Regions from separate parts of the Pseudoalteromonas maris genome, predicted to be linked through region 1. Evidence: predicted binding sites of a transcription regulator. Region 1 holds the regulator's gene; each other region holds the start of a gene.
The links. The regulator LexA, encoded in region 1, represses DNA repair genes until DNA is damaged. The targets are predictions, from matches to a motif close to TACTGTATNNNNATACAGTA.
Positions count from the first base shown of each region.

Region 2: the regulator LexA is predicted to act here: its motif matches at 2,405-2,424, upstream of AAEU32_RS04040 (SulA-like leucine-rich domain-containing protein).
Region 3: the regulator LexA is predicted to act here: its motif matches at 1,258-1,277, upstream of dinG (ATP-dependent DNA helicase DinG).

Region 1 covers NZ_JBMMUF010000003.1:401,590-405,881, forward strand. Annotated here, with positions in the region: gene ctaD (cytochrome c oxidase subunit I) at 1-1,242, opposite strand, end outside; gene coxB (cytochrome c oxidase subunit II) at 1,239-2,372, opposite strand; gene lexA (transcriptional repressor LexA) at 2,695-3,312, opposite strand; gene AAEU32_RS06885 (SpoIIAA family protein) at 3,537-3,899, shown strand; gene AAEU32_RS06890 (DUF924 family protein) at 3,896-4,292, opposite strand, start outside.
Region 2 covers NZ_JBMMUF010000002.1:218,440-222,731, forward strand. Annotated here, with positions in the region: gene AAEU32_RS04015 (M48 family metallopeptidase) at 1-443, shown strand, start outside; tRNA gene AAEU32_RS04020 (tRNA-Tyr) at 451-535, opposite strand; tRNA gene AAEU32_RS04025 (tRNA-Tyr) at 572-656, opposite strand; gene AAEU32_RS04030 (VC2046/SO_2500 family protein) at 769-1,278, shown strand; gene AAEU32_RS04035 (YchJ family protein) at 1,421-1,879, opposite strand; gene AAEU32_RS04040 (SulA-like leucine-rich domain-containing protein) at 1,915-2,361, opposite strand; gene AAEU32_RS04045 (NCS2 family permease) at 2,585-3,877, shown strand; gene AAEU32_RS04050 (hypothetical protein) at 3,930-4,292, opposite strand, start outside.
Region 3 covers NZ_JBMMUF010000001.1:164,684-168,975, forward strand. Annotated here, with positions in the region: gene AAEU32_RS00765 (DNA polymerase II) at 1-1,134, opposite strand, end outside; gene dinG (ATP-dependent DNA helicase DinG) at 1,287-3,359, shown strand; gene AAEU32_RS00775 (TSUP family transporter) at 3,359-4,135, shown strand; gene AAEU32_RS00780 (primosomal replication protein) at 4,135-4,292, shown strand, end outside.

The sequences.
Region 1 (4,292 bases):
GTGCCCTGTCCACTTAGGTAACCAGTAATAAGCCGCTGCCATGATGGAGAACACCGCACCAGTTACCAATACGTAGTGGAAGTGAGCTACTACGAAGTAAGTATCATGGTATTGGAAATCCACAGGCGTAATTGCCAGCATCAACCCTGAGAAGCCCCCCAGCGTGAACAGCACAATAAAGGCAATGGAGAACATCATGGGTATTTCGAAACTAATGGATCCTCGCCACATGGTCGCTACCCAGTTGAACACCTTCACCCCTGTGGGCACAGATATCAGCATGGTGGAGTACATAAAGAACAACTCCCCGGCCAGCGGCATGCCTGTGGTGAACATGTGGTGCGCCCACACTACAAATGACAACAGGGCAATGGATGCTGTTGCGTACACCATAGATGCATAACCGAATAATTTCTTACGCGAGAAGGTCGGGACTATCGTCGAGATAATACCAAACGCAGGTAGAATCATGATGTATACCTCTGGGTGACCAAAGAACCAGAAGATATGCTGGAACATGACAGGATCACCGCCCCCAGCGGCATTAAAGAAATCAGTACCAAAGTATTTATCGGTCAGTACCATGGTGACCGCACCAGCCAGTACTGGCATTACCGCAATCAGTAAGAACGCGGTGATAAGCCATGTCCAAACAAATAACGGTAGCTTCATCCACGTCATACCCGGTGCACGTAAATTCACTATGGTTACAATCACGTTTATCGCACCCATAATCGAGCTAATACCCATGATGTGCACAGCGAAAACGAACAGTGCCGTATTGTCGTTACTGTAAGTCGTTGACAATGGTGCGTAGAACGTCCAACCAAATGCCGGACCACCACCTTCCATGAATAATGAAAGCAGCAAGATTGCAAAGGCAAATGGCAAGATCCAGAAGCTCCAGTTATTCATGCGTGGCAAAGCCATGTCTGGCGCGCCAATCATCATCGGAATCATCCAGTTTGCTAGGCCTGTAAAGGCAGGCATAACGGCACCGAATACCATGATTAAACCGTGAACTGTGGTCATTTGGTTAAAGAAATGCGGATCAACCAGCTGTAAGCCGGGTTCAAATAATTCCGCACGGATCACCATCGCCATCGCACCGCCGGTTAAGAACATAAGCAGTGAGAACAACAGGTATAGCGTACCTATGTCTTTGTGGTTAGTGGTGAAGAGCCAGCGTTTAATTCCCGTAGCAGGCCCGTGATGTTCATGTGTTGCAGCTGCTGTACTCATTTTTCCTCCCCATCAATAAAGGCCTGAATCGCACTTGGTTGCACAACGTCGCCAGTCTCGTTACCAAAGGCGTTACGTTGATAAGTGACAACCGCTGCCAGTTCTTTAAGCGTGAGCTGGCTTACGAATGCCTGCATCGCTGTGCCTGGCTTACCATTGACGATAATGTCGATATGGTCTTTTACTTCGCCAGTGGCGATTGGGCTGCCTTTAATTGCTGGGAATACCCCAGGTAAACCAAGGCCAGTAGGTTGGTGACATGCTGCACAGCGAGCCATGTAAACTTGCTCACCGGTAGTCATAAGCTCTTCTTGGGAAAGCGTTTGGTCAAGCAATGCTGCGTCTGCTTGCGCTTGTGCTTGTACTGCTTGTTTTTGCTCGGCTAGCCAAACATCAAATGCTTCTGGTGACTTAGCCTCTACCACAACAGGCATAAAGCCATGATCTTTACCACACAGCTCAGCACATTGACCGCGGTACACGCCTTCCTCATTAACGCGTGTCCATGCTTCATTGATAAAGCCTGGGTTTGCGTCCTTTTTCACCGCAAAATCAGGAACCCACCATGAGTGGATAACATCGTCTGAAGTCATTAAGAAACGCACTTTTTTGTCTGTTGGGATCACCAAAGGCTTGTCTACCTCAAGAAGGTAGTTTTCACCCTTGTCTTGTGCGTTTTGAATTTGGTCTTGCGTGGTTGAGAGCAATGAATAAAAGCCTACGTCGTGGCCCATGTATTCGTAATGCCACTTCCATTGCGACCCTGTCACCTTAATAGTGAGATCCGCTTTGGAGGTATCTTCCATCGCAATCAAGGTTTTGGTAGCAGGCACCGCCATACCAATGAGAATTAAAAATGGGATTGCAGTCCAAAGTATTTCAACCTTGGTGCTTTCATGGAAGGAAGCGGGTTTAGCGCCTTTTGATTTACGGTGCCTGAGTAAGGCCCAAAACATGACTGAAAAAACAATCACCCCAATTACACAACAAATGATAAATATCGTCATATGTAACTGGTAAACATTTTCGCTAATGTCTGTTACCCCTGGGCGCAAATTATATTTACTATTTGCAAAAGCCAACTGCGGGGCAAACAAGCATAGCAACATGAGGGAGCACAGCTTCTTCATGTACCATCTCCTTAAATACGCGCAACGCAAAAAGAGAAGAGAAGGCAATTACTGCTAGCCAATCTTCGTTATTATTATGCTTAGAACTGGCCGATTACATTTACTTCTTACAAAGCGGTTAAAAAGCAACCAGCAAAGCCTGCAATATAACCAATTAGTAAAGAATTGCGCATAAAGCAAGAAATTAGCGTGTTTTTGTTTTGCTTTTTAAAATAAATATTTTTTGGAGTTTCAATCTGTTAGCAAACAGAGACAGGAAGATGGAAAGGCGTCTAAAACCCCCAATAAACGGCGTATTGGGGGCCAAATTTTACAGGTACAACTACATCCAATCGGCGTTTCGAATTACACCTACGGCTAAACCCTCAATATTGAAGGATTCGTGCTCTAAATCGACCTCAATAGGAGCGAACTCCTCGTTTTCTGCGTGTAAAAGTACCTTTCTTCCGGCCTTTTCTAAACGTTTAACAGTGACATCGTCACCAACGCGGGCAACCACCACTTGACCGTTTTCAGCAACTTGCGCACGGTGCACAGCAAGCAGATCACCATCCATGATCCCGATGTCTTTCATACTCATACCATCAACACGCAGCAAGTAATCAGCAGCAGGCTTAAACAATAGCGGGTCAATTTGGCAATGACTCTCAATGTGCTCTTGCGCCAAAATAGGCTCACCCGCAGCAACACGGCCAATTAACGGCAAACCTAGTTGCTCAGGCTCTTCCTCTTCAACCAACTGGATACCACGGCTGGCACCGGGTTTCATCTTAATGACGCCTTTTTTTGCTAAGGCTTTGAGGTGTTCTTCAGCGGCGTTGGCACTACGAAACCCTAACGTCTGTGCAATTTCAGCACGCGTAGGCGGCATGCCTGTGTCTTTAATAAATACTTTGATCAGCTCTAAAATTTGCGATTGGCGATTAGTTAAAGGGCGCATACAACTGGGTTTCCATACAGTACATTTAACTGTGAGTATATACAGTTGTCAGAAAATCGCAAATAAAATCAGGCAATTTGCTCACCTCACAGAAATGGTAGTAATTGCTTTAACTGGTCATCACCCAACCTGTTTGCGCTAAATCAACGAAATGAGTCTTATCTGAACAGATAACATTGGTATTGCACTAACATTATTGAATATAAACACGAGGTGAAACGCTTATGTTGAACGTAACCCTAGATGAAGACAAAAACATCGCCATGTTTGAACCGCATGGACCACTGACACAAACCGATTTTGAGTCCGCGGTGCGCATTATTGACCCGTATCTGCAAAGTGTTGGTAAGTTAAAAGGCCTTATCATCGCCACCCCTGATTTTCCGGGCTGGGACTCATTTGCCGCCTTAATAAGTCACTTACGGTTTGTGCATGATCATCACACTAAAGTAGGCAAGGTGGCACTAGTGACCGACTCTTCTATGAGCGCGTTTGGTGAGCATGTGGCTGCACACTTTATTAATGCTGAAATAAAGGCATTTGGCTACACGCATCTACACGATGCCAAACGCTGGGTAGCCGATTAAAAACTGCTACCGGGTTCTCTCAAAAACGCGAGTTCCTCGGCACTTGAATGACGCCCTAGAATGGCATTGCGGTGTGGGTAACGCCCAAAGCGGTCGATAATCTTTTTGTGTGCAACCTCGAATTCATAGTTAGCTAAAGGTTTAAATAACCTCTGTGCTTCTTGGTGGATCACCTTGCTCTCACTGTGCATGTAAGGCATGTACATAAATGGGCGTTCTTGTTCGTTGAGTTGCTGATCAAATCCTTTGGCGATTGCGTGCTGTGCTAAACAAAGCGCTAAGCCATCGAAGGCGAACGCCTGTGGCGTGTCGCGAAACATATTACGTGAGAATTGATCGAGCACGATGATTTCACACAGTGCCCCTTGCGCATACCTGCGCCAATGCACTAAC
Region 2 (4,292 bases), on a different contig from region 1:
TTGTGATGCAGAGCAAAAGTGCAGTCTCTGTCACTAATGACTTGGTTCGTATTATGGTTAGTCATCGAGTGAGTAATGTTCATACAAAGGCTAAACAGTTACTCCTTGAGGAGTTGGCAGCACAGTTACAAGGTTATTTAGATACCCGTTTACCATATTGGCAAGACAAAATGGGTGTGCGTGTAAGTGACTATAAAGTGCGTGTGTATCAACGCCGCTGGGGGAGTTGTAATCAACGTGCTGAACTCAGTTTCAACACACTCTTGGTGGGTGCCCCGCAATGGGTAATTGATTACGTTATCGTTCATGAATTAGCTCATATTCGCTATATGAATCATTCTTCAACGTTTTGGCAGTGGGTTGTAACGCATTATCCGCGTACAGAAGACGCTAAAGCATGGCTCAAGGAAAATGGAAGTAAGTTGGATTTGCAATTCGAATAGAAAGAAGTGGTGGAGGGAGCTGGATTCGAACCAGCGAAGGCAGTGCCGTCAGATTTACAGTCTGATCCCTTTGGCCGCTCGGGAACCCCTCCACTAAAAAGTGTTGGTCGCTTAATACTTAAATAAAGTGGTGGAGGGGGCTGGATTCGAACCAGCGAAGGCAATGCCGTCAGATTTACAGTCTGATCCCTTTGGCCGCTCGGGAACCCCTCCTAAGCAACGGCGGTGATAATAACAAACTAAATATTCAAGTAAAGAAAAAAACTAAAGAAAAATTAAAATTGGCCGATAAACGCTTATATAAGAAGCATGTCGAACAAAGTTTATGCAAATTGAGTCAATACTCAACAACGAACTACAATTAGGAAGCCAGCTTAATAAAAGCGTCTGCGAAAATCGTCGTAATGACTTTTCGTGGCTGCTCGCTTCTTTATCTCAAGATGCGCTCGACTTTGCTCAATTTCATCTTCCCAAAACCGAACTGGCTGCACAGTCATTAGACGAACAGCAGCTGCGAGCACAACTTGGTGCGCCCCAGCCACGCCCTTGTGCACCGCCAACATTTAACGTCGCTCTAACTAAACACCAATGTGAGCTAATAGCGATGGGGGCTCGGGATACGCTACGGCTTCAAGACTGCCTTGCGCCAACACCACTGGCCGTCAGAGACGATACCAAACATATCCCGTTACCAGTTGTTGATAATTGCTCGCCAATTACTCAGGCAAAATTGGCTAGTCAAGCAATGCAGTTAAGTGAAGCGCAAATGGACAGCGCTGCGTTTTACGATCAGATCACGCAAATAAATAATGCTGGCTTTGGTGCACTGGCTTAGAGCCTAGAGATTTTTACATCAACCAAAGGCGTACACTGCGTTGTCATGGGCAATAAACATAGTTCATTATGTACTATTACCCATTGCTGGCGTTGAAAGCCTTTGATTTGAACAAAACTCATACCTCAAAGGTCGACACGCCCTAGTCAGCGCAGCATTTTTTAAATTTTTTGCTACTGCCGCATGGGCAAGGATCATTTCGGTTGACCTTCACGTCTTTACTAGGAAATATTACTCCTTTGTCGTAACACCACTGATCGCGCTCAAATACAAATGAGGAACGCTCATGAATACAACTTAAGGTGTTATTAAACAAATAATAGGCTTTGAACTCTACAACTGGTGGGGTAGCTTCAAGTTGTGAATCAACAATTTCTAGATTTACGAATTGGGCAACATCAGCAAACTGCGCAACATCTTCTTTGGTATTGTCCACAATCGCATTTGTTGAGCAGGTATCACAGAGGTAATCAATGGCTTTAGTACAAAAGGCGCTGTAACGAGATTTCATTAGCGCTAAAGGTGAGGGCGCTTTCTGACCGCCTAAAATATATACGCCACAACACTGTTCATAGGGCTGTGGCGACCCACAAAAACACATACACTTTCCAAACTAGCTTGCTCAAGATGGCTAGTTTAGCAAACTTGCGCTCCTTGAGGCATTGCTGCGTTATGCATATTTTTATCTGTCGTAAAGCAATACAATTGTGCTTTAGCATTTTGGGTGTTGAGTTGCATTGACTCTAACTGTTGCTCGTCCACGATATCAGTCCATGTTACGACAGCAGAGTAACGACCATTTTGTAGCGCGCAGTTCAACACGTATTCCACATCAACGATATGCTTTCTTCTGATCACTAACAATTTATTCGTGTCTATCGAGCACGAGTCTAATAAATCACGGCTAGGAATATGATCTGGCGCGACAAGCAAAGTCCAACCCTTACTTTTGTTGTAACGATGAATAATCTTAAGTAACTCAAAAGACGCAGAAATTTCATCTTCAGTTTGCACAATATTGATAGGCTCTGCATTGGCCTCGGTATAACTTTTAACGTGTCTAATCGCTGCTGTATGTAACATAATTGCCTCGCTGTGGGTAAATTGAACGATATACAGTGTTTTATACAGTATGTGTATACAGTAGTTTATACAGTTGTTGTGTGCAAGCTTTTTTTGCGTCTTTTTTAAACATACTTATTTACTATGCACCACGCCCTAGCACTTATGTATTTAAAAAGCGGTCAATTGTCCGTGTTTATGCTAATATCGCGCGCCTGTCATTTAGCTAGCTCAACTAAAACCTATGTTAGAAAGAATTTTTAAAATTAAAGCCAATCAAACGTCAGTTAAACGTGAGGTAATAGCCGGTTTAACTACCTTTATCACCATGGTCTATATCGTATTTGTGAACCCAGCAATGCTGGCTGAAGCGGGTATGGACCAAGGTGCGGCGTTTGTTGCCACCTGCTTAGCGGCCGCGATAGGCTGCTTTATTATGGGCTTTTGGGCAAATTATCCATTGGCGCTGGCGCCTGGGATGGGGCTTAACGCGTTTTTCACCTATGGCGTGGTGTTAGGTATGGGGTATAGCTGGCAATCGGCGCTTGGTGCGGTGTTCATGTCGGGGTGTATCTTCTTAGTGTTGAGTTTATTTAAGGTCAGGGAGTGGATTATCAATGCTATACCTTTGGTGCTCAAGCGTGCCATTGCGACAGGTATTGGCGCATTTTTAGCGCTCATTGCGCTGAAAAACGCGGGAATTGTTGTAGCCAGTCCTGCAACCTTGGTGCAAATGGGTGATATAACCAGTGCTGGGCCTGCGCTGGCTATTTTAAGCTTTTTTATTATTGCAGCTTTACTTTATCGTGACATAAAAAGCGGCGTGTTAATCAGTATTTTACTGGTAACAGGCATTGCTTTGACTATGGGCTTGGTTGAGTATCAGGGGCTTGTTTCTGCGCCACCCTCTATTGCACCTACCTTTATGCAGCTAGACTTCGCAGCAGCCCTTGAGCTATCAATGCTGAGTGTCGTATTCGCATTTTTGTTCGTAGACCTATTTGATACTTCCGGCACCTTGGTTGCCGTTACTCAAAAAGCGGGGTTGGCGGATGATCTCGGACGTATGCCACGCCTTGGGCGAGCTTTGAGTGCCGATAGTAGCGCAACGATTGCGGGCTCTATGCTTGGTACTTCAACGACGACCTCTTATATAGAGTCTGTTGCTGGGGTCTCGGTAGGCGGGCGCACCGGGCTTACCGCAGTAGTGGTTGGCGTGTGCTTCTTATTAATGATGTTCTTTGCGCCATTGGCGGCTATGGTGCCTGCCTATGCCACTGCAGGAGCCATTTTGTATGTGTCTATCTTGATGTTGCAGAACCTAAAACTGGTTGACTGGGACGACATGACTGACGCAATTCCCGTGGCTGTAGTGTTGCTCATGACACCACTTACTTTCTCTATCGCTCATGGTATTGCGCTTGGGTTTATTGCCTACACATCGGTAAAAATTATTTGTAATCGTACGAATGAAGTCAGTGTCAGTGTGTGGATTTTGAGTATCTTGTTTGTGTTGAAGTTTATTTTCTTATCATAGAAACTGAAAAAGCCGCATAGTATGCGGCTTTTTACTTTCCAAATTTAAATTATTACCACTTTTTCTTCGGAGCAAATAACACGTCCAAGTCGTCTTTTTCGGCCTCTGTACGCTTTTTAAGTGCAGATGCGTTTGATGCCTTTAGCTCGATACTGATCTCATTGAGTAGCTCTTCGAGTTGTTGCTTTTTACTCAGTACGTAATCATCGCTGTAACTCAAACCACAAATTACCGCATAGGCTTTTTCGAAGTATTGACGTGCAGAGCCAATCATATTGGCATTACGCGCGGCACTGCCTCTTTTTATTAAGCTTTCAATATTAATTTTGAGTTGTAGGTGTTCGAAGATTTTATCTTCTTGAGTAAAAATAGGGGTGTCTAACTTTCCTTTACCATGCTCTGAGCGCAAAATGGT
Region 3 (4,292 bases), on a different contig from region 1:
TAAGTGCGGTAGATATAAATTTGTAAATGCAGCAACCGAACCTCCTAAGCGCTCCAATGGCAACCCTGTGAGGCGTGTCCTTGCGACGGCAAAGTCCACTAACTCAAGCTTTCGGAAAATCTCCAACACCAATGCCGCATCTTTACGGTTGTATTGTGCCAATTTAACTTTGTCATGCTCAAATAAATGCTGTATCTGCCCAAGCTTATCGCCACCATCTATCAATTTTCGCTCACCCAGCATTTCATGGGCGACGTTATCCAATGAAAAACTAGTGAAGTGATACGTGGCGTTTTTAAGCATCTCAATGCCATCTAGCACGGCGCGTCCCGGCACGACAAGCTTATTAATTTGCCCTCCACGCCATATGACCGATTCTTTGTTTCGACCAAAGTTTAAATTCACATTTAATTGCTTTGCACGAAAGCACAACAGTTGAAAGTCAAAATCAACAACATTCCAACCAATGATTAAATCTGGGTCTTGATCGCAAATGATATCGTTTAAACGTAATAATAACGCTACTTCATCGGGTACAAACTCAAGCCATGAAGGACTGCTCTGTTGTTGGTTCCCAACCATCACCACTTTAGTGTAGCTGTCACTGTGCACGGCAAAACTATACAAAATGCCGTCGCCACTGCACTCTATATCCAAAGAGAGCGCTGTCAGTGTGGGTTTAAAGTGCTCGTTAGGCTTTATTTGCGCGCCTTGCATAAAATCGCTGTGGCCTGGCGAATATTGACCTTTCACCCACACCGCACCACGAATAAACCGCTCCATTAAAAACTGGTCTTGAGGCCTAATATCATCCTCATACACCGCTATATGAGCGTCACGCAACGCGTCTCTGGCAGCATAATAATCTTGTAGCTTGTTAAAATAACAGGCACACATTTGTTGCTCAGCAAAATTCTTTAAGGTGACTGCTGAGATTTGCACGTCGATACCTTGATTGTGCAATAGGCTTTTAACTTGACTTGCACTGCGCTCCAGCACAAAAAAGACCGCTTGCTGCGCGTCAGTCACGACTTTTACGGGACCATTGTCACTGGCAAGCCACAACACATAGCGAATTCCATCACGACGCTGTTGTGTTTGTATGGAAAGAATAAATCCTGCTATGACTGACACGTGCTTACCTTTAACGATAGGAATACTGGCAGTTTACCTAAGCATGCCAACAAATACAGCTGACATTTTATATATAGCGCGATAAGCGCTTGAGTCTTGCCAAATGAGCCCCTAAAATGACAGCACTGTAAATATATACATAAGTACCAATCATGCTCAGCGACCCAATAAAAAAAACCATTCGTGACGCCCATAAACGGATCGCTGATAGCTTAGATGACTACACCCCAAGACCAAGCCAGAATTACTTAGTTGCAGAAATAGCGAAAACGCTCAGTGGCGATTACCATAAAAAGCAACGCATATGTGTTATCGAGGCGGGCACAGGTACAGGTAAATCTCTAGCCTATTGCCTAGGGGCATTGCCTGTTGCACTAAAGGCAAATAAAAAGCTCGTAATTTCAACAGCTACTGTTGCGCTGCAAGAACAACTTCTGTACAAAGAGCTGCCCTTTTTCGCACAGCAAAGTGGGCTCACTTTTAGCTATGATCTTGTCAAAGGACGAGGTCGTTACGTGTGCGCACACAAACTCGAAAACGCCCTCAATGAAGACCAACAACAAATGGCACTCATGCCAACATTAACGTCGCCGCTCAGTGAGATGGAACAAAAATGTTTAGCCCAACTGCGTCAAGCCTACCTTGAAAAGAAATGGCAAGGTGACCGTGACTCATGGGCCGATGTTATTCCAGATAGGGTATGGCACCTAATAGCTTGTGATAAACACTCTTGCCAGCGCCAAATGAAGGCCCACCAAACATGTCCTTTTCATTTAGCACGACAAAAAATTGCCCAGATGGATGTGCTCGTGGCCAACCACAGTCTGCTGTTGGCCGATCTCGAGCTTGGCGGAGGGGTTATCCTGCCCGAGCCTGAAAACTGCATTTATGTGATTGATGAAGCTCACCACCTTGCGCATATTACTCGAGACTTTTCTTCGGCAGCAGCGACAATCAAAGGCACACAAGATTGGTTAGAAAAGCTGCTTAAGTTCAGTGGCAAAATGGCGCAAACAATTTTCAGCGCCAGTGTCTCCGGAAGCCAATTTAAGTTAAATGACGCTATCGATGATATTTCCCGTGGTCACAAAGCAGTACTCACTATGCTCGATGGTGCTGATTACCAATACAGTGAAGATAGTACCTATCGCTTTTCACATGGCATATTGCCAGAACAGCTCACGATTCAGGCTAAAGATATCAGTGAAGGCGCAAAAGTGGCGCTGCGTACTCTGACGAAAATGCATGAAACACTCAGCAGTGATGTGAATGATGGCGATGTTAAAGCCTTTATAGCTGACCCGATCCTCGCTGAAAGTGGTCAATACATTGCCCGCTTAGAAACACTTTATAAGCTGTGGTCCAGTTACAGTAAACAAACAGAAAGTGTGCCCCATGCGAGGTGGATTAAGCGCATGGAATACAAAAACCACCATGATTACCTACTTAGTGACTGCCCGATAGAGGTTGGCTTTTACCTCAAAGACAAGCTCTGGCGCGAATGTGCTGGTGCGGTACTTTGCTCCGCCACATTAACGGCCCTTGGCTCATTTGAGCATTTTGCTCATGAAAGTGGTTTAAGAGGTGAAGAAGGGGCTAAATTTATCAAGGTCCCCTCACCGTTCGATTACCCAAAGCAGGCCACATTACATATTCCTAAAACTGACTGTGAGCCAACAGATAAAGCATTTAGTGACTTTTTGGCAAGTGCACTGCCAAGCACTTTAGATAAGTCTAAAGCCAACCTAGTGTTATTCGCATCATACTGGCAAATGCAACACGTTGCCGAGCGTCTACGCGCACGTGGTTGGGATTTACTGGTGCAAGGTGAGGTGTCACGAGATGCACTCATTCGCCGACACAAACGTCGTATTGACGATGGTCAAGGAAGTATTTTGTTCGGTACACAAAGCTTGTCGGAAGGCCTCGATTTACCCGGCGATTATCTAACGAACTTGGTGATCACCAAGATCCCATTCGCAGTGCCAACATCACCAATTGAAGAAGCGCAAGCCGAGTTCGTGCAAAGTAAAGGCGGTAATCCATTTTTGTCGATCACCGTTCCCGACGCAGCAAAGAAATTAGTACAAAGCTGTGGTAGACTGCTGCGCAAAGAGCGTGACAGCGGCACGATTACTATTTATGACCGCCGTTTAGTAACCAAACGTTATGGTAAAGCCATGCTCGACACCTTACCGCCATTTAAAAGACAAATAGACTATTAATGTTTGAATTAGCGATAGACCCTTCAACGTGGGCCATACTCTGCGCAGTTGCACTTGCCGCGGGCTTCATCGATGCCATTGCCGGCGGAGGCGGTATGCTAACGGTGCCTGCGTTACTCACGGCGGGGCTACCTCCCCATCTCACGCTCGGGACCAATAAATTAGCAGCAAGCTTTGGCTCGTTGACTGCCAGTGTGACCTATTATCGCCGCCGCTTGTTTGACCCAAAATTTTGGGCCGCTTCAATTTTTGCAACAGCCATAGGTGCAGCAATAGGCACAATAGTCGTTGACAGCTTGAGTATCGAGTTTTTAAACAAGGTGATCCCGCTGGTTATCATTGCTGTAGCTGTGTATTCCCTGTTTGGTAAATTGAGCCCTGAGCAGAGTGACTCACTGCCAACGCTCAGTGTGACAGTGAAAATAAAACAATGGCTACAAGGTTTGTCTCTTGGCTTCTTTGATGGTGTTGCAGGGCCAGGTACTGGCACATTTTGGACTGCATCCAACAGTATGCTGTACAAAATGAACTTACTGTTTAACTGTGGCCTCGCTCGATCAATGAATTTTGTGAGTAACTTTATTTCACTCATCACCTTTGTTGCACTGGGCCATGTTAATTTCATCCTCGGTGTTACCATGGGCATCTTTTTGATGGTAGGTGCTTGGCTTGGCGCGCATTCAGCGATACGCTTTGGGTCTAAGGTTATTCGTCCGGTATTCAACACTGTGGTGATCATATTGGCTTTAAAGCTTATTTACGAGGCATATTTGTGATGCAGGGACAGCGCGCACTTTCAAGATTACAAGAGCAACTATCACGGCTTCGCGCTGACGCAGAACAATTTGATAAAGCTAAATGGTTTTCAAAAAACCGGTATATGCAATCACAACACTCTTTATTTGAGCGCTCAGTATTTACCACTAAAAGCAT